One region of the Mesorhizobium sp. U510 genome, then DNA from elsewhere that is predicted to be linked to it. Evidence: riboswitches for the same ligand, from Rfam matches in the RefSeq annotation. Region 1 holds a riboswitch; each other region holds the start of a gene.
What was found. Region 1 has a riboswitch for cobalamin ahead of ACLGL5_RS20140 (DUF1636 family protein). Riboswitches for the same ligand answer to the same signal wherever they lie in the genome.
Positions count from the first base shown of each region.

Region 2: linked by a shared signal. The riboswitch ahead of ACLGL5_RS27020 (DUF1636 family protein) and the one ahead of ACLGL5_RS20140 (DUF1636 family protein) in region 1 are both predicted to bind cobalamin.
Region 3: linked by a shared signal. The riboswitch ahead of metE (5-methyltetrahydropteroyltriglutamate--homocysteine S-methyltransferase) and the one ahead of ACLGL5_RS20140 (DUF1636 family protein) in region 1 are both predicted to bind cobalamin.

Region 1 covers NZ_CP180532.1:3,845,420-3,851,527, reverse strand. Annotated here, with positions in the region: gene ACLGL5_RS20160 (phosphatidate cytidylyltransferase) at 1-628, shown strand, start outside; gene ACLGL5_RS20155 (FecCD family ABC transporter permease) at 648-1,697, opposite strand; gene ACLGL5_RS20150 (ABC transporter substrate-binding protein) at 1,697-2,644, opposite strand; gene ACLGL5_RS20145 (ABC transporter ATP-binding protein) at 2,692-3,480, opposite strand; gene ACLGL5_RS20140 (DUF1636 family protein) at 3,477-3,875, opposite strand; cobalamin riboswitch at 3,966-4,171, opposite strand; gene ACLGL5_RS20135 (class I SAM-dependent methyltransferase) at 4,383-5,030, opposite strand; gene ACLGL5_RS20130 (DMT family transporter) at 5,318-6,108, shown strand, end outside.
Region 2 covers NZ_CP180532.1:5,199,570-5,205,677, reverse strand. Annotated here, with positions in the region: gene cobN (cobaltochelatase subunit CobN) at 1-1,528, opposite strand, end outside; gene cobW (cobalamin biosynthesis protein CobW) at 1,547-2,584, opposite strand; gene ACLGL5_RS27020 (DUF1636 family protein) at 2,587-3,015, opposite strand; cobalamin riboswitch at 3,055-3,259, opposite strand; gene ACLGL5_RS27015 (winged helix-turn-helix domain-containing protein) at 3,289-4,488, opposite strand; gene ACLGL5_RS27010 (NADH-quinone oxidoreductase subunit A) at 4,821-5,186, shown strand; gene ACLGL5_RS27005 (NuoB/complex I 20 kDa subunit family protein) at 5,177-5,758, shown strand; gene ACLGL5_RS27000 (NADH-quinone oxidoreductase subunit C) at 5,763-6,108, shown strand, end outside.
Region 3 covers NZ_CP180532.1:2,171,570-2,177,677, reverse strand. Annotated here, with positions in the region: gene ACLGL5_RS12390 (OmpW/AlkL family protein) at 1-129, shown strand, start outside; gene ACLGL5_RS12385 (cytochrome P450 family protein) at 220-1,452, shown strand; partial or broken gene ACLGL5_RS12380 (cytochrome P450) at 1,469-1,711, shown strand; cobalamin riboswitch at 1,985-2,184, shown strand; gene metE (5-methyltetrahydropteroyltriglutamate--homocysteine S-methyltransferase) at 2,301-4,631, shown strand; gene ACLGL5_RS12370 (DUF982 domain-containing protein) at 5,340-5,588, opposite strand; gene ACLGL5_RS12365 (DUF982 domain-containing protein) at 5,860-6,108, opposite strand, start outside.

The DNA.
Region 1 (6,108 bases):
TCCGTTTCAGTACTGGCTGGTCTGGACCGCCTGGTACGGGCTGTTCGTCATCTTCATTCCGGTCTACTGCTTCCTGCTGATGCCGGCCATCACCGCGTTGCATGGCGACACCGAACGCTTTCTCGAGCGGATCGCCGCGCAGCAATGGGCGGTGATGATCTCCGTCTATTGCGTCAGCCATGTCCCAGCACTGCTGACGCTCGACGTGCCGGGCTTCGAAGGCCGCAATTTGCTGCTGATCGCCTTCCTGATCATCGTCGTGCAAGGCAGCGACGTGCTGCAATACATCTTCGGCAAGCTGTTCGGAAAACACCGGTTTTCGCCGACCGTATCGCCGTCGAAAACCTGGGAGGGCCTGATCGGCGGAGTGGTATCGGCGAGCCTGCTCGGAGCTCTGCTGTCGTTCGTGACGCCATTCACGCCCCTGCAGGCGGCGTGTGTCGCCTTCGTCGTCTGTTCGATGGGGTTTCTGGGTGGGCTGGTCGCCTCGGCCATCAAGCGCGACCAGGGTGTCAAGGATTGGGGCCATCTCATCGAAGGCCATGGCGGCATGATGGACCGTACCGACAGCCTGGTCTTCGCTGCCCCGATCTTCTTTCACATCGTGCGCTACTTCTGGACAGTCTGAGACGGCAAGCTCTGAGCCGTCAGAGCCGGTTTCGCACGACCAGCGTGACGACGAAGAAGGCGCCGAGCGAACTGGTGATGATGCCGATCGGCAGTTCCTGCGGCGGCAGCAGGGTTCGCGCCAGAAGATCGCTTGCCAGCAACAGCACCGCCCCGAACAGCGCACAGCTGGCGATCAGCCGCAGATGCAAGGGACCGGCCAGCGGCCGCGACAAATGCGGGATCATAAGCCCGACAAAGCCGATGACGCCGGCGACCGAGACGAGAATTGCCGTCGAAAAGGCGGCAACGAGAAACGTCGTCCTGCGCATCCGCGCCACCGGCACGCCAAGGCTTTCGGCGGCACTTTCACCCGCCAGGAAGGCGTCCGGCCTGCGATGGTTCCACAGCCCGTAGGCCGCGATCGTGCCGGCGCCCAATGCGCCCAGCCAGACATTGTCCCAGCGCGCCAGCCCGAGCCCACCCATCGTCCAGAACAGCACCGAATGGGCGGCGCGCTGGTCGCCGGCAAAAACCAGATAGTTGGTCAAGGCCGTGAACAGGAAGGAAACGGCAAGGCCGGCGAGGATCAGCCGTTCCGGCCCCTGCCCCCGCACCCGCGCGACCAGCAGCAGGACGATGCAGGCGGCCAGTATGCCGCCGGTGAAGGCCGCGACCGGCAAGGTCCAGATGCCAAAACTGTCACCAAAGACGGTGATGACGGAAACAGCACCGGCCGCCGCCCCCGACGACAGGCCGAACAGGAAGGGATCGGCAAGATCGTTGCGGGTCACCGTCTGCAGCAAGGCGCCTGTTATGCCGAGGCCGCTGCCGACACAGACCGCCAGGATCGTGCGCGGCAGCCTGAGATCGACGACGATCTTGCCGACCGGGCCCGACACCTGGTGCTCGTTCAATCCGACGGCATGGCCAAGCGAGGCGATGACGTCAGTCAGCGGGATCAGTGTCGAACCATAGGCGATTGACAGCAGCACGAGGGCGACGACCGCTACCGTGCCCGCCACTGTCGCCAGCGCGAACGCCTTGTGCCCTGAAAGCGCACCGGATTTATGCCCAGGGGCAAGAAGCATCAGAACGCTTCCGGATGCATCGCCTTGGCGATCTTGCCGATCGCCTCGATGTTTGCCGGGCCGGGCGTCAGTTCGGCATAGCGGAGCGCCACGAAGCGCTCGTTCTTGACCGCGTCCGTCTCCTTCATCGCCGGGTGCGCCTTGAGGAAGTCGAGCAGTTTCTTGTAGCCGCCGCCATCCTGGTAATCGAGCAGGATGAGGAATTGCGGATTGCGCGACGCCACGGTTTCCCAATCCGTGTTGCCCCAGCTGGTGTCCATGTCGGCCATGATGTTGTCGCCGCCCGCCGCTGTGATCATGGCGCTCGGAATGGCGAATTTTCCGGCGGTGAACGGCTTGTCCTCACCTGAATCATAAAGGAACACCCGCGTCCCCTTTGCGCCGCCGACCTTGGCAGTGATATCAGCGAGCTGCGCCTTCCAGCCGGCAACAAGTTTTTTGGCTTCGGTCTCCTTGCCGAAGATCTTGCCCAGCTTTTCGACATCGCCATAGAGCAGATCCATCGAGGCAGCCGGACGGTTCTTGTCGAGATGGACGCAGCTTTCGGTCAGCACCAGCGTCTTGATGCCGTGCGGGGCGAGCGTGTCTGGCGTCACGTCGCCGCCCGGCTTCATGCCATAGTACCAGCCGGCGAAGAAGAAATCGGGCTCGACGGCGACGAGGTTTTCCAGCGTCGGGTATTTGGGCGCCAGTTCGGGAATAGAACCCTGCTCGGCCTTGAATTCGGGGCCGACCTTGTACCATCCGGTGATGCCGGTCAGGCCGACGATCGACGGCTGCAGCTTCAGCGCGAAGGCCATCTCGGCCATGTTGAGATCATGGATGACGGCGCGTTTGGGCGGCGCGTCGAAGGTCAGCGGCTTGCCGCAGCTGTCGACGGTGACCGGGAAGGCGAACGCTGACGAAGCCAGCAGCGAGAAGACGAGCGACTGGGCGAGACGTTTCACGGATTTTGCTCCTCGGTTGAACAATGTCGGATCAGGGATGGGGTCGATCAGGATGGCGGCGCGGAGCGGTTCGGAACATCGAAGACCGTGAGTTCGCGGTCTTCGGTCGGATGGCGCAGGCGAAACACGTCGACGCCGAAAATCTCGCGGATCAGCTTTTGGGTCAGCGCCTCGCGCGGCGCGGCAAGCGCATGCAGCCGCGCTTCGTTCATCACTGCGACCCTGGTGGCGAAGGGTGCCACCAGTGCCAGATCGTGCAGCACCGCGATCACCGTCATGCCGAAGCCGGCAATGAGTTCGAGCAATTCGCCACGGGCGCGCGGATCGAGATGGTTCGTCGGCTCGTCGAGGAACAGCACCTTCGGTTGCTGCGCGATGGCGCGCGCCAGCTGGGCGCGCTGGCGTTCGCCGCCCGACAGCGAGCCGATCGTGCGGCCAAGCAGCGGCAACAGGCCGGTCCGGCGCAACGCGTCGACGACGATGTCGCGCTCCTCGCTCCTGCGCCTCAGTCCGGCATGCGGGACGCGGCCGAGCTCGACATAGTCGATCACCGCCAGCCGCGGGTCCGGCTGGTCGGTCTGGCCGACAACGGCGACGTGCAGGGCCCGCTCGGCGGTCGAGATCCTGTCCAGGCGGCGCCCGCCAAGCTTCACCTCGCCGGAACTTGGCCTGAGCATGCCCGACAGCATGCGCAGCAGCGTGGTCTTGCCGGCGCCATTGGGGCCGATGATGGCAAGGCGATCGCCTGTGGCCACCGACAGGCTGACGGCGCGGACCAGATCGCGGCCATTGGCCATCGCGCAGAGGTCGCGTGCATGGAGGAGCGGCGCTGTCATCGGCTGTTGACCGCAAACTTGGCCGGCCCGGGAATACGAGCCAGCGTCTTGCCCGCCAGCCGCGGCGGACGCTGTCCGGAATTGCACCAGCCGTCGGCGAGCGAGGCGTAAAGCCTGGCAAATCGCACGAGATCGCCGGCGTCGGCCTCGGCGTCGATGGAGCCGAAGAGATAGGAAGCCTTGCCTGGCGCCTGGAAGGCCACGGTCAGCGGCCGCGCACAGCCCGCCATGCATTCGACGCCTTCGATCGTGAAGCCATGCGCCACAGCGGGTTCTTGGCAGGCCGCGAGCCGGGAGCGCAGATCGGCACACAGGCTTTCGCCCGACCTGATGCCGGTCGGGACGTCACGGCAAAGCGTGCACACGATGATGCGGTGATCGATGGCGCCGGCCAACTTCCGTCACTTTCCAAAACTGGCGACGGAAGGATGCTGGCGAGCCGGCCGACTAGACCGACGTCCACGTCTCCTCCCGGCACACCCCGTCCGGTCAACTCAGTGATGGCAGGTCTCCTGGCTCGCGGGTCTCGGCGCAATCCTGCCTTCCCAGCCTTGCCGGCCAGTGGCATGTCGGATCTTGCTCACCGCTTACAGTTGCGGGGGCAGCCACGGTCTCGACCTCTGCGGGTCTCACCGTGTTCCCTTTTCACCCCTTGCCTTTCGGCGCGGGGACCATCACGCACCCACCGTAGATTTCCATCGATCGCATCGCAATGAGTTTTTTGCGATGCCGCCGCACTTCATTCGATATGTAATAACATTACCTTTGAGGCGATATTTCGCGACGATGTCAACCCCCTGTCGTTGCGCAATAAGTCTTCGGCGGTACCTCGGTTTTCAGCCGCGAGCGGTCACCAGGCAGGAGGCATGACACCTGGCCGCGGTCGCCGAGGGAAACCGGCGCTACAGCTTTCTAAAAAAGCCTGACAGAATATTTGGACCCGCTTCGCCTGGCCGCAGTCTGATCCCGTCTTCAAAGCAATTCAGCATCACGCATTCGAAGCCGTAATGCGCGAGGAGCGCCACCAGCGAGTCACGGTCGAAATGGTGCAGGTGCTCGTTGGGCAGACGCATGCGCCACGTCCGGAACCACGCATCGCCATCGGCGCCAAGTTCACGCCAGCGGCAGTAAGGGACGGCGATGGCCAGGTGGCGGGTCTGAAGGCGGGCGAGGAAACCCAGATCCGGAATGTGCTCGAGCACGTCGAACATGGCGACGAGATCCCACGAGCCGGCGAGCGCCTCGTCCCAATCGACAAAGCGGACGCCCTCGGGCAGCGGAAATTTGGTGATGTCGCAGCCGGCACAGTCGGCAACCCCGGTAATCTTGGCGGCCTCAATGAAGGTGCCGGTGCCATAGCCAATCTCCAACACGGACCGCGGTATCTCACCGGTGATCCCCAGCACCCAGCCAAGCCGCTGATAGCCGAGCTTGATGGTCCGGTCGCTCAGATCCTCGTAATAGGAAATGTATTGCTTGTCGTATGTGATCGGCGTGGCGTCGATCTGGTGGATCACGCCGAAGCGGTCGAGGTTGTAGTTGTCTAGCACTCGCGGCGCCCCCGGGATTTCGAATGCTTATATGGCGGAGTTGAACGCAAGGTAAGCGGTTGGGGCGGGATGCCAAATCCTGGCAGGAGCGCGACCAGAACTAAATGTCACATTTGGGTCGACTGCCAACCGCCACTGCCAGGCTATGCAACGCGAAAAGCTGACACGCGACCTCCCGATACCAAAGTAAAAGCGTACGCGACCTCACCCTTCAAAACGGATGCACGACCCAACGACGCAGGCTATGTTACCCCGTCGGCAGACGTCATCGAAGGGGAGGACATGACATGCAGGCAATGCCGATAGCGCATCAAGCCGCGCAACCCGCGGTCGGCCCCATATCCTCCTTGACCGGCTATCCGGCCGCCATCCTGTGCTGGCTGCTTTCGGCTGGTGTCTATATCGCGGCCAAATGGGTGGCGCCTGAAATGCCGCCCTGGGGCCTCTGCTTTTGGCGGCTGACGCTTGCCTGCGCCATCCTACTGCCGATTGTGCACCGTCATCACGACGCCATGATTGGGCTTTTGCGAACTCGCGCCTTGGAGGTCGTCGCCGTAGGGGCGATCGGCCTCACCCTATGCCAGGGTATGATCTACCATGGCCTCAACGACACCAACGCCACCACGGCCGGCATCATCATGGCGCTTTCGCCTGTCATGACGATGGTGCTCGCGCGTTTCGTGCTTGGCGAACCGCTCGGATTGTGGAAGTCGCTTGGCGCGCTGGTTGCGCTCGCCGGAATGATTTTCATCGTTGCCCACGGGAACCTGACGGCGCTGCTGCAACTCGAGTTCAACGCCGGCGAGTTGTGGATCGTCGGCAGCGCGTTCTGCTGGGGCCTGTACACCGTGCTTTTGCGCCGTGCCAAATTCGGCATCGAACTCCTGCCGATGGTCGTGCTGCTGCTCGGCGCCGGTGCGCTGGTCGCGTTGCCTTTCCATTTGTGGGAATTGGTCAACGACGAACGCTCCGTCATGAACGTCCACAGCATTCTCGCGCTCGCCTATCTGGCAGGACCCGGCGGCGCCTTGATGTACTATTTCTACAACAAAAGCGTGGAAACACTCGGCGCGAGTCG
Region 2 (6,108 bases), 1.4 Mb from region 1:
TTACGCTGTCATCTCTGCCCTCGCCAATCTCCGACGTTGCAAGAGTGGCCTTAGCGCTGAAACTGCCAATCTCCCCCCTTGCGGGGGAGATATCCGGCAGGACAGAGGGGGGTGCCTGGCGCAAACCTGTCTTGTCTTCCGCTTTCCCCCACGCCGCCTCAACAGCAGTCATTGCCTCGACAGGCAGGTCTCGTGAAAGGTCGAGATACTCATCCAATCCCAACCCACCATCGCCCCGCTCCAGCAAATCCAGCAATTCCCGAGGCGATTGCGGGATCCCTTCAACCCCGTAGCCCTGTTCCTTCAGGTCGTGCAGCATCGCCAGCACGCTCGACGGCACGTCGAGGCCGACGGCATAGCCGGTACGGCCAGGCGCGCTGGGATAGTCCGGGATCAGGATGGCGAGCTTGCGCGTCGCGCGGGGCGTCTCCTGCAGGCGAATGAAGGCTGCCACGCGGTCAGCGACCTGCGCGACGCGATCCGGTTCCGACCGGTTGGCGAAGGCGCGGTGGCCAAGCGCGGGATCGACATCGCTTTCACCCTTGAAGGAAATCGCGCCGGCGAGGATGCGGCCGTCCAGTTCTGGCAGCACGACATGCATGGCGAGGTCGGCGGGCGCCAGGCCACGCTGGTTATTCTCCCAGATGTCGCGGCGGGTGGTGGCGACGATGACCTGGAAAACGGGCACGCCGGCGCGGTCGAACAGGGTTTCAACGCCGGGTTCGGCGCCGGAAGCGAAGGCGGTCGCGGCGATGATGGCAACGGGTCTGAGCTTGGCGATGGCGGTTTCCGCGAAGGCCAGGGATGTCGGGTCTTTGAGGCCGGAGACGAAGATGGGGACAGGCGTCATGCCGCGCTGCCGCAGCGCGTCGAAAAGGGCGTCGATGGGTGCGACGTCGGCGGCCAGCAGCATCGAGCGGTAGAAGAGAATGGGCACGACCTTTCCCTCTCCCTCAAGGGCGAGGGGGACGACGCCGCGGCCTGGCTCGTAGTAGCCGGCCTTCGGCACCGCCACCGGCTCAACAACGGCCGCGTCCTGCCCAGCCAGCCTGGCCAGCCGCTGCACCAGCGCGCCCATATTGGCCGGGCCGCCCTCGCGGAAATAGCCGAGCAGGGCGTCCAATTCCCAGCGCGGCAGCGTCGAGGCTTCGATCAGCCTGATATCCTCGTCATGGCTTTCACCGGGCAGCAGCGCCAGTTTTATGCCGCGTTCCCGAGCGGTCGAGGCCAGCTGGTCGCAGCCGTAGCGCCACCAGTCGTAGCCGCCGAGGATGCGTACCAGGATGATCTTGGCGTGGCGGGCGACGCTGTCGACCCAGAGGTCGACGGACATAGGGTGGCGCAGGTCGCGAAGCGCCGCCAGCCGCATCGAGGGCAAACGGCCGGCATCCGCCTTCCAGGCGGCCGCCAGCCCGGCGAGGTCGCTGTCGGTGAAGGACAGGGCCACGATATCCGCCGGCGTCTGCCGCAGATCGACCGGCTCGGCGAGATCGTCGAGCGAGGCGGAGGTCGTGGTGAGGATATGCATCGCGGCCCGTGTCTGAACTCAGCCGGCGAGTATACGCTCGATTGCCGGGCGGTTCAGCCCCTTGAGGCCGATGACGACCAGGCGCGAACGGCGGTCGTCCTCGGCGGTCCAGGCGCGGTCATAGTAATGATTGACGCGCGGGCCGACGGCCTGCAGCAAGAGCCGCATCGGCTTGCCGCCGACCTCGACGAAGCCTTTCACGCGCAGCACGTTTTCCTGTTCGGCGGCGGCGGCGACGCGTTGTGCCAGCTCATCCGGATTGGCGATCGAGGGAATGTCGACGATGAAGGTGTCGAAGTCGTCATGCTCGTGGTCGAAGGCGCCGTCATGATGGGATTTGCGGTTCTCGATGTCGTCCTCGACGGCGAGACCGAGCCCGAGCAGCACGGAGGGATCGACCTTGCCATGCGAGGTCGGCACGATCTTCACGGCACGGGCGGAGTGTTCGCCGATGATGGCGTTGGCGCGGGCCGAACCGGCGGCGTCCATAAGATCGCTTTTCGACAGGATGATCAGGTCGGCGCAGGCGATCTGGTCCTCGAACAGTTCCTCGACCGGGTCGTCATGGTCGAGGCTACCATCTTGCGCGCGCTGCGCCTGCAAGGCGTCCATGTCGTTGGCGACCCGGCCTTCGGCCAGTGCGGGACCGTCGACCACGGCGATGACGCCATCGACGGTGACGCGGCTCTTCACCGTCGGCCACTGGAATGCCTGGACCAGCGGCTTGGGCAGGGCCAGGCCCGAGGTCTCGATCAGGATGTGATCGACCTTGGGGTTGAGCGACAGGATCTGGTCGAGCGCCGGCACGAAATCGTCGGCCACGGTGCAGCAGATGCAGCCATTGGCCAGTTCGACGATGTTTTCCTCCGGGCAGGTGTCGATGCCGCAGCCCTTCAGAATCTCGCCGTCGATGCCGATGTCGCCGAACTCGTTGACGATGATGGCAATGCGCTTGCCGCCGGCGTTTTCCAGGAGATGGCGGACCAGCGTCGTCTTGCCGGCACCAAGGAAGCCGGTGACGACGGTGCAGGGGACGCGGGTGACGGAAGCGCTCATGATCAATCCTTCAGCAGGTTGAGGGGAGGAATGCGGGCAACGAGGCCGCGCTTGAGGGAATTGGGCCGACCGCGCCATGGAATGAGGCCGTCGGTCGAGGTGGCGAAGAGTTTGGCGCCGGTGACGAGGTCGGCGCCGCTGGTCGCGGTCAGGTCGCCGAAGACATAGCTCCAGCAACCGTCGCGCAGGATCGCGGCGCTCAGCCGGCGCTTGCAATTGCCGAGGCACTCGACCGTGCGGATGCGGATGTCATCGCTCGCAGCGGCTTGGCGCGTGTCTTCGGCTAGCAGTTCGCCGGCGCGGGGATGGGCGTCGGAGCCGGTCTCGTCGCGGCAGGAGGCGCAGACGATGACGGTGACGCCGGCCAAGGCATCCCCGTCGGCGGACGAATTGTCCGCTGTGCCAGCCGAAAAACTGCTGTTCTGGTCCAAAAACCGGGCTCCTTGCCCGGAAACCCGCCGGGCGATCGGATTCTTTTGTCGCAGACGGCAGGTCTCCTGGCTCGCGGGTCATCGCCTTGGGTGCCGCCTTCCCGGGAACGTCCCAGTGGCTTTCGGCCTTGGCTCTTCGCTTACAGTTGCGGGGACAGCCGCGGATTTGAGATCGAAATCCCGCACCGCATTCCCTCTTAGCCCCTGCCGTTGCGGGCAAGGGACCGTCTGGAGCGGATTTAGGCTTTTGCAGGCAGCGGTGTCAACGCGCGGCTACGACATGGCGATGTCGGCGAGCGCCGGACCCAGATCGCCGGCGGGTGTCACTTCGATGCGTTCAAGGCCAAGCCAGCCCTGCATCTGCTGCAGTTCCTCGAAGAGTTGCGCGGCGGTTTCAGGTGGCGCGCCGGGTTCGGCGTAGGCGGCGTGGATGCGCAGGACGCTGGCCGGCCGGTCAGCCTTGAGGTCAACGCGGGCGACGATCCGGTCGCCGAGCAGGAAGGGCAGGACGTAATAGCCGTATTGGCGCTTCTCAGCCGGCGTGTAGATCTCGATGCGGTAGTGGAAATCGAACAGCCGCTCCGAGCGCGAGCGCTCGAAGACGACCGGGTCGAACGGCGCCAACAGTGCGCGGGCCTCGATTTTCCGGGGCAGGCGGGCGTCCTTATGAAGGTAGGCCGGCTTGTCCCAGCCCTCGACACGCACCGGCAGCAATTCGCCCAGCTCGACCAGTTCCTCCAGCCGGCCTTTCATGTCGGCCGGCGATAGCCGAAAGTAGTCGCGCAGGTCGCCTGATGTCGCCACGCCATGGGCGCGGGCAGAAATGCGCAGCAATTCGCGGTGCGCGTCCTCGGCTGGCGGCACGGGCAGGTCGAGGATCGCCTGCGGCAGCACGCGCTCGGGCAAATCATAGAAGCGCTCGAAGCCGCGGCGGTGCGCCGTGGTGATGCGCCCGGCCCAGAACAGCCATTCGAAGGCATGCTTGGCATGGCTCCAGCCCCACCAGCCGCCCGAACCTTTCTGACCTTCCAGCGCCGAAGCGGCGATCGGGCCGCGCGCGGCGACCTCGCGGTAGATCTCTTCTATATAGGCGGCGTGCTCGCGGCCCCATTTGGCCAGGCCCAGATACATCTCGTCGCCCTGCTCGGCGCGCTGCATGCGCCAGCGCATCAGCGGATAGGTCTCGACCGGCAGGAAGGAAGCCTCATGCGCCCAGTATTCGAAGACGGTGCGCTTGCGCGTCACGGCGGCATTGTCGAGCAAGGTCAAGGGATAGGGGCCAAGGCGGGAATAAAGCGGCATATAATGCGCGCGCACCACCGCGCTGACGGAATCGATCTGCAGCAGGCCGGTGCGGGAGAGCACGCGGGCGAAGTGGCGGCGATCGGGTGTGCCATTTGGGCGGGGATCGAGAAACCCCTGTGCGGCGAGCGCGATGCGCCGGGCCATGGCAAGCGAGATTTTTTCCTTCATGCAGGTATCACTCTGGGCGCTTCTGCTGTGGGTCTGACGGGTGATTCCAGCCCATGCTAGCAGGGTTTTAGCGGCAACCCTGTCAGGAGAGAAAAGTGGAGTAAAAAACGAAGGAAATCAAACAGGAGCGGATCGGACCAGTTTCTCCGGATATGCCGTCCAGGTCGGCGTTTTGAACAAGGTTTGACTTGCTTCGCTGGAAGTGCTGCGCTAACCCTCGCCGCGTTGCAGCATAGGCCCCTTAAAACGGTTCAGCGGTTAATCTGTCACGCTTCCGCATTAAGGTCCGGTGCTGTAATCAAAGTGGATTGGCGCCAACGGAAAGCCGCTGCATGAACGCACTTCTCAGTTCGTACCTGCCCATCGTCCTGTTCATCGGCGTGGCGCTGGTCGTCGGCCTGGCGCTGCTGGCCGCACCGTTCCTTGTGGCCTACCGCAATCCCGATCCCGAAAAGCTTTCCGCCTACGAGTGCGGTTTCAACTCGTTCGACGATGCCCGCATGAAATTCGACATCCGCTTCTACCTGGTGTCGATCCTGTTCATCATCTTCGACTTGGAAGTGGCCTTCCTTTTTCCCTGGGCGGTGTCCTTCTCGAAGATCGGCATGCTGGGTTTCTGGTCGATGATGGTGTTTTTGGCAGTGCTGACCATCGGCTTTGCCTATGAATGGAAAAAAGGAGCGCTGGAATGGGATTGAACGACAGTTCAGGCACCCTCGTCGCGCCGAAGCCGAAGGGCATCATCGATCCCAACACCGGCCGGCCGGTGGGGGAGGACGATCCCTTCTTCCTCGAAATCAACAATGAGCTTGCCGACAAGGGTTTCCTGGTCACCTCGACCGAGGCGCTGATCACCTGGGCGCGCTCGGGCTCGCTGATGTTCATGACCTTCGGTCTGGCATGCTGCGCCGTCGAGATGATCCACACCTCGATGCCGCGCTACGATTCGGAGCGCTTCGGCGTCGCGCCGCGTGCGTCACCGCGCCAGTCCGACATCATGATCGTCGCCGGCACGCTGACCAACAAGATGGCGCCGGCGCTGCGCAAGGTCTACGACCAGATGCCGGAGCCGCGCTACGTCATCTCGATGGGCTCCTGCGCCAATGGCGGCGGCTACTACCACTATTCCTATTCGGTGGTACGCGGCTGCGACCGCGTCGTGCCTGTCGACATCTATGTGCCCGGCTGCCCGCCGAGCGCCGAAGCTTTGCTCTACGGCATTCTTCTCCTGCAGAAGAAAATCCGCCGCACCGGCACGATCGAACGGTAAATCCATGGCCGCATCCCTTAGCGAACTGTCGACCTATCTCGGCGAAAGGCTGATCGGTCGCGTCAATGGCGCTGACATTGCCTATGGCGAGCTCACCATTCATGTCGAGCCGCGCGACCTCATCGAAGTCGTGACTTTCCTGCGCGACGATGCGCGCTGCCAGTTCATCTCGATCATCGATGTCTGCGGCGCCGACTATCCGTCGCGGGCCAAGCGCTTCGACGTCGTCTATCACCTGCTGTCGCCGAAACAGAATGTGCGCATTCGCGTCAAGGTGCAGGCCGACGAGGAGACGATGGTGCCGTCGATCACCGGGGTTTTCCCCGGCGCCGACTGGTTCGAGCGCGAGA
Region 3 (6,108 bases), 1.7 Mb from region 1:
GTCAACTTCGACGTGAAGAAGCTTTTCCTCAAGCCCGACTTCGACGTCACTGTCGCCGGCGCCAAGCTCACGGGCAAGGCCAAGCTCGATCCCTGGTTGATAGGCGCAGGTCTCACCTACCGCTTCTGAGGACGAAGCACGGGGCACTTTTCGAAGTCCGCGCGCGGATCTTCCGTGCCGAGAAGTGGACCCGCGATGGTTCTTAAAGGAGTTGTTGGCATGCGCGTAGAAAACGATCATTGCGACGTGATCGGTGTGCCGGCCGCTCCCACGCAACTTGATCGTCTTTCTTCTGCGATTCTGCGGCAGGGGGGGATGGCGCGAGTGTCGCTGCCAGGCGATGTGGTGACCTGGGCGGCAGCCCGTCACCAGACGCTCAGGCAGATGCTTTCCGACCAGCGTTTCAACAAGGACTGGCGACAGTGGCGGGCGCTGCAGGACGGCGAGATTCCCGAGGATCATCCGCTGATCGGGATATGCAAAGTGGACAACATGACCACGGCGCACGGCGCCGATCACCGGCGCTTGCGCGGCCTGCTGTCCAGCAGCTTCGCGCCCAGTCGTATCGCCTTGCTGGCGCCACGGGTCGAACAATGCGTCGATCGACTCCTGGCCGAGATGGCGCAGCGCGGCGGCAGTGCCGATCTGATGAGCGAGTTCGCCGCTCCGCTGCCCACCAACGTGATCGCCGAACTGCTCGGTTTGCCGGACGAACAGCGCGAAGAGATCGTCGCGCTCACCTACAGCCTGGCCAACACCTCCGCCACAGGCGAAGAGGTGCGACAGACGCGGCAGCGCATCCCGGAGTTCTTCCGTCGCCTGATCGCGCTCAAGCGGGGCCAGCTCGGCGATGATCTGGCTTCGGCCCTGATCGTCGCGCGTGACAAAGGCGAGCTCGTTTCCGACACCGAGCTCATCGACATGCTGTTCATGGTGCTCTCTGCGGGCTTCGTGACCACCGCCGGCGTCATCGGCAATGGCGTGCTGGCATTGCTGACGCATCCGCAGCAACTGCACTTGGTGCGCAGCGGCCAAGTTCAGTGGTCACAGGCGATCGAGGAGATCCTGCGCTGGGGCAGCTCAGCGGCCAATCTGCCGTTCCGCTATGCCACCCAGGACGTGGAGATCGACGGATGCCTGGTCCGCCGCGGCGATGCCGTCCTGATGGCGTTCCATGCGGCGAACCGGGACGAAAAGGCCTTCGGTCCCGGCGCCAACAGGTTCGATGTCACCCGGCGGCACAACCCGCATTTGTCATTCGGCGAGGGGCCGCATTCCTGCCTGGGCGCTGCGCTGGCGCGCCTGGAATTGTGCTGCGCCTTCCCTGCGCTGTTCGGGCGGCTGGAGGATCTGGCGCTGGCCATCGCCGCGGAGGACGTCGTCTACATGCCGTCTTACGTCATTCGCTGCCCGCAGCGCCTGCCGGTCACCTTCCGCCCTTCCGTCGCTTAGCGAGTGCGGCATGCACCCAGATACAGCGATTCTCGGTTCGCCGAGGTGGCTGGTCTCGCACGAGGGGGGCGAGCATGCCCGGTTACGCACGATCGTGGCGCCGGCCTTCAGCAACCGCAGGGTGAAGCTGCTCGCGCAGCAGGTCGAGGCGATCGCCGCGCAGTTGTTCGAGACGCTGGCGGTCCAGCCCCAGCCCGCCGACCTGAGGCGCCACCTCTCCTTTCCGCTTCCGGACATGGTTATCAGCGTGCTGATGGGCGAGTGCGCAAGCACGCTGAGCGAAGCCGAGCGGGAACAAGTACCGGGATTCCCGGCTGACCGTGACGACCTGGCCCGACTTTACGCCCTTTGAGCCCGGCGACCTCGATCTGATCGGCGTCGCCGATGGGGACAAGGATCTCTCCGAGCCTGCACTGATAAGAGGCGGCATCGTAAGCGGCTTTGGGCGAAAGAGACCGATCAGCGCAAGGGCATTATTCGCATCATCACATAAACATCTCGTTATATGTATTGACAAGGAGCGAAGCTGCTGTGATTGTGCGCATGTCGTGGTTCTCCGCGCGGCACTGCTGTAGCGGAGCTAAGAGGGAAGCCGGTGCGATGCCGGCGCTGCCCCCGCAACTGTTAGCGGCGAGCCAAGCCCATTGGTGTCACTGAGGCGAACGGCCTCGGGAAGACGGGCAGAGGCTTTGACCCGCGAGCCAGGAGACCTGCCACGACGAACAACGTCCACGGGCGGGGTGTCTCGGTGGCCGCGGTAGCCTGGCTTCGTGCCGCCTGCTCGCGCGTTCCTTGTCCCCACGCCCCAACCATCGGGGTATGGCATGACTGTCTCTCAACAAATTCCAGTGGCAACGCTCGGCGTGCCGCGTATCGGTCGACGGCGGGAACTCAAATTCGCGCTTGAAAGCTACTGGTCCGGAAAATCTCCCGCAGCCGACCTGCTCGCGACGGCGAAGGCGCTACGCGCCGCCAGCTGGAGGGAGCAGCACGATCGCGGCGTGTCGAAAATCCCGTCCAACGATTTCTCGCTTTATGACCATGTGCTCGACACCGTCGCCATGGTCGGCGCCGTGCCGGCACGATACGCCTGGACTGACGGCGAGGTCCCACTCGATACCTATTTCGCAATGGCGCGCGGCAACCAAGATCAGGCCGCTGATTGCGGACATGCCGGTGACGAGCATGCGGCCAACGGGCATGGCCTTGCCGCGATGGAAATGACCAAATGGTTCGACACCAACTATCACTACATTGTGCCGGAACTTACCGACGATCAGAGCTTTGCCCTCTCGTCGGCGAAACCGGTCGATCATTTCCTCGAGGCCAAGGCGCTCGGCATCCACACGCGCCCGGTCCTGCTTGGACCGGTTACCTTTCTCAAGTTGGCGAAGTCACCTGAGGAAGGTTTCAACCCTATCGCGCTCCTGCCACGGCTGCTGCCCGTCTACGAGGAGCTCCTGCGGAGGCTGAAGCTCGCGGGAGCCGATTGGGTGCAGATCGATGAGCCGGCGCTCGTGGTCGATCTGGTTCCCAACGAACGGGATGCGCTCCAATTCGCCTACTGCCGGCTGTCAAAAGCAGCACCTGAGTTGAAGATCATGGTCGCTACCTATTTCGGATCGCTCGGAGACAATCTCGAGACCGCAATTTCTCTGCCCGTGGCGGGACTGCACGTCGATCTCGTGCGCGCTCCAGAGCAGTTGGAGACCCTCGGCCGGCTCGCGCAGAAGGAACTTGTGCTCTCGCTCGGACTGATCGACGGCCGCAACGTCTGGCGTGCGAACCTGCCTGCCATACTTGACCGCATCAAGCCGATCGTCGCCGGCTGGCCGCTGGACCGCGTGGAGATTGCCCCGTCCTGCTCGATGCTGCATGTGCCGATCGACCTGGACATGGAGACGGCACTCGATGCGGATGTGAAGTCGTGGCTCGCCTTCGCGGCGCAAAAGACCGGCGAGCTGGTCGTGCTCGCCCGTGCGCTGGCCGAAGGCCGGGACGCGGTCGCCGCCGAACTGGAGGCGTCGGCTGAGGCTGCCGCCGTTCGCGCGACATCCGCGAAGGTGCATGATCCGCTCGTCGAAGGTCGGGTCGCCAGCATCAAGGTCGCCATGACGCGCCGGAAGAGCGCATTCGACGTGCGCTCCAAGCTTCAGGGCGACACGTTTGGCTTGCCATCCTTCCCCACCACGACGATCGGCTCCTTCCCGCAAACAGCCGAGGTTCGCAAGGCGCGGGCAGCCCATGCCAAGGGCGAGCTGAGTTACGTCGACTATGAGGCCTTCCTGAAAAAAGAGATAGAAGCCGCCGTTCGCTGGCAAGAAGAGATCGGACTCGACGTGCTGGTCCACGGCGAATTCGAGCGCAACGATATGGTGCAGTATTTCGCTGAGCAGCTCTGCGGCTTCGCCTTCACGCAACATGGGTGGGTGCAGAGCTACGGCTCGCGCTTTGTGCGACCCCCGATCATCATTGGAGATGTGTCGCGACAACAGCCCATGACATTACACTGGTGGCGATATGCCCAGTCGCTGACGCTAAAGCCGGTGAAGGGCATGCTTACCGGCCCGGTGACGATCCTCAACTGGTCCTTCGTCCGGGACGACCTTCCGCGCTCAGCCGTCTGCCGCCAGGTCGCGCTCGCCATTCGCGATGAAGTGAGCGACCTCGAAAAGGCCGGCGCCAGGATGATCCAGATCGACGAAGCCGCACTGCGCGAGGGCTTGCCGCTGCGCGAGGCCGACTGGCAGGCCTATCTCGACTGGGCCGTCGAATGCTTCCGGCTGGCTTCAACGGCGGTCGGCGATGCGACCCAGATCCACACCCATATGTGCTACTCCGAGTTCGGCGATATCGTGGACGCGATTGCCGCAATGGATGCCGATGTGATCTCCATTGAAACCTCGCGCTCGCAGATGGAACTGCTCGATACGCTCCGAAGCTTCAAGTATCCGAACGGGATCGGTCCTGGTGTCTATGACATTCACTCGCCGCGGGTCCCGGAAGTGGGGGAGATTTCCAACCTCATCATGCTTGCGCGCGAGCGATTGCTGGATGGCCAACTGTGGGTGAATCCCGACTGCGGTCTCAAGACGCGCAGATGGGAGGAGGTCCGCCCTGCCCTGATGAACATGGTGGCTGCAGCACGCGCAATTCGGGAAAAAGCGCAGACCGCGTAGGGCTCGGTGCCCCTCGCCGGCGGTGGGCGGCAACGCCACACACCGGGCAATCTTGGGGTGAGTCCATCCGGCGCACCCAAGGCAATCGAGCTGCCCGCGAAAGCGCCTCGGCAACCTTGGCCTGGCCGGGGCCCTTGTCATGGCGCGTCGAAGTCAGCTGTTCCAGAGGCCGCCGTTGGCGGGTGATCGAAGGAGGCTTGGGTCCCAAATGAGCCGGCCAGAAACGAGAAGGCTCTCCGCCAGCCCGTTTCGGACTATTCCGTATTGGGATAGTCGAAATCACTATCGTCGCCCCAACCTTGATCGCCGAAACCCGCGACCATCGGGAGAAGCATCGGCGATCACGCGCCCCGGTCCGCGGAGCGTGTTCCGAGAAACCGGATGCAGGGCCAAGCTGGGGGAAGGGTCAAACAGCGCTTCTAGACTTTTGAGGCGGCATCGACGCTCCACCATCTGCAGCGGGCCAATTCCCGCTCGATGGCGTCTGCCTCTGGCTGCAATCACCATCACCGCGACGGCGAAGCCGAGCGGCCGCAGCTGGCTGGCGGACCCTTGTGTTTTGATGGTGGAAGATCAGGCGCCGGACCAGGAAAGCCGCCGCGGAAAGAGCGGGGTTGGCTTGCTCCTGGCGGATGCCGGCAGAGGTGTTTGGACCGCGCTCAATACCGATGCGCAGATGGCCGAAATTTACGAGCGGCGTCCCAAATCTCAATCGCTGCGCAGAATGCGTGCTTCGAGTGCGGCTGCGACGAAAGCTCGTCGAGCGGCTGGTGGATGGGTCTTACCGCGTAACACCTGCAGACAGGTGTCCATCGCGATCCTGCGTTTATCGGTCTCATGATGCAGATCCCGCAGCAAGATAGCGGCCGCGTCGTTGACGTCGAACACGACACGCTCCGAGCTGCGGCGGCTAACCTGAACTACGACTGGCCTCTCAAATCTGATCAACCCGGTCATCCCCCTCCTCCACAGCCACTATGCGGCAAACAGCCCGGGTCGCATTTCTTTACTCAGCCGAACGCGACGGCTGCATCTGCGCCACTGAGCCTGGCTATTGGCGGGCAAGCGATCGCCATGAGGCGCGTCTGGCCATGGTCAGCTTGCGTGCGATCTGCGGTTTTGCAGTCGGTGGTGAGGAACTGCTTCTCATTCGCGTGGTCTAGCTGTGAAACCTGGACATAGTGCACTGTTTGACGCGCCTCGCCAGTCTCAAACTCGTCGTCGAAGTCTACACCTGCACTTTTCCACTGCCCGATCTGCAGGCGGCGATCCACTGCATGGCGGAGGTTGGATCTTCCAATATGGCGACGCGCTTCGCAAAGCCGAAAAAGGCATTGCGCGCCGTGCTTACCGGCTTGCGCCCATCGTATGCATCGTAGCATGCCCTCAGGGCGGCTTCGTGGATCAGGTCTCTGCGATCTTCCGGCCATTCATTGAGAAAATCGATTGCATCCGCAAGGCCGGCAATCTCTTGGAT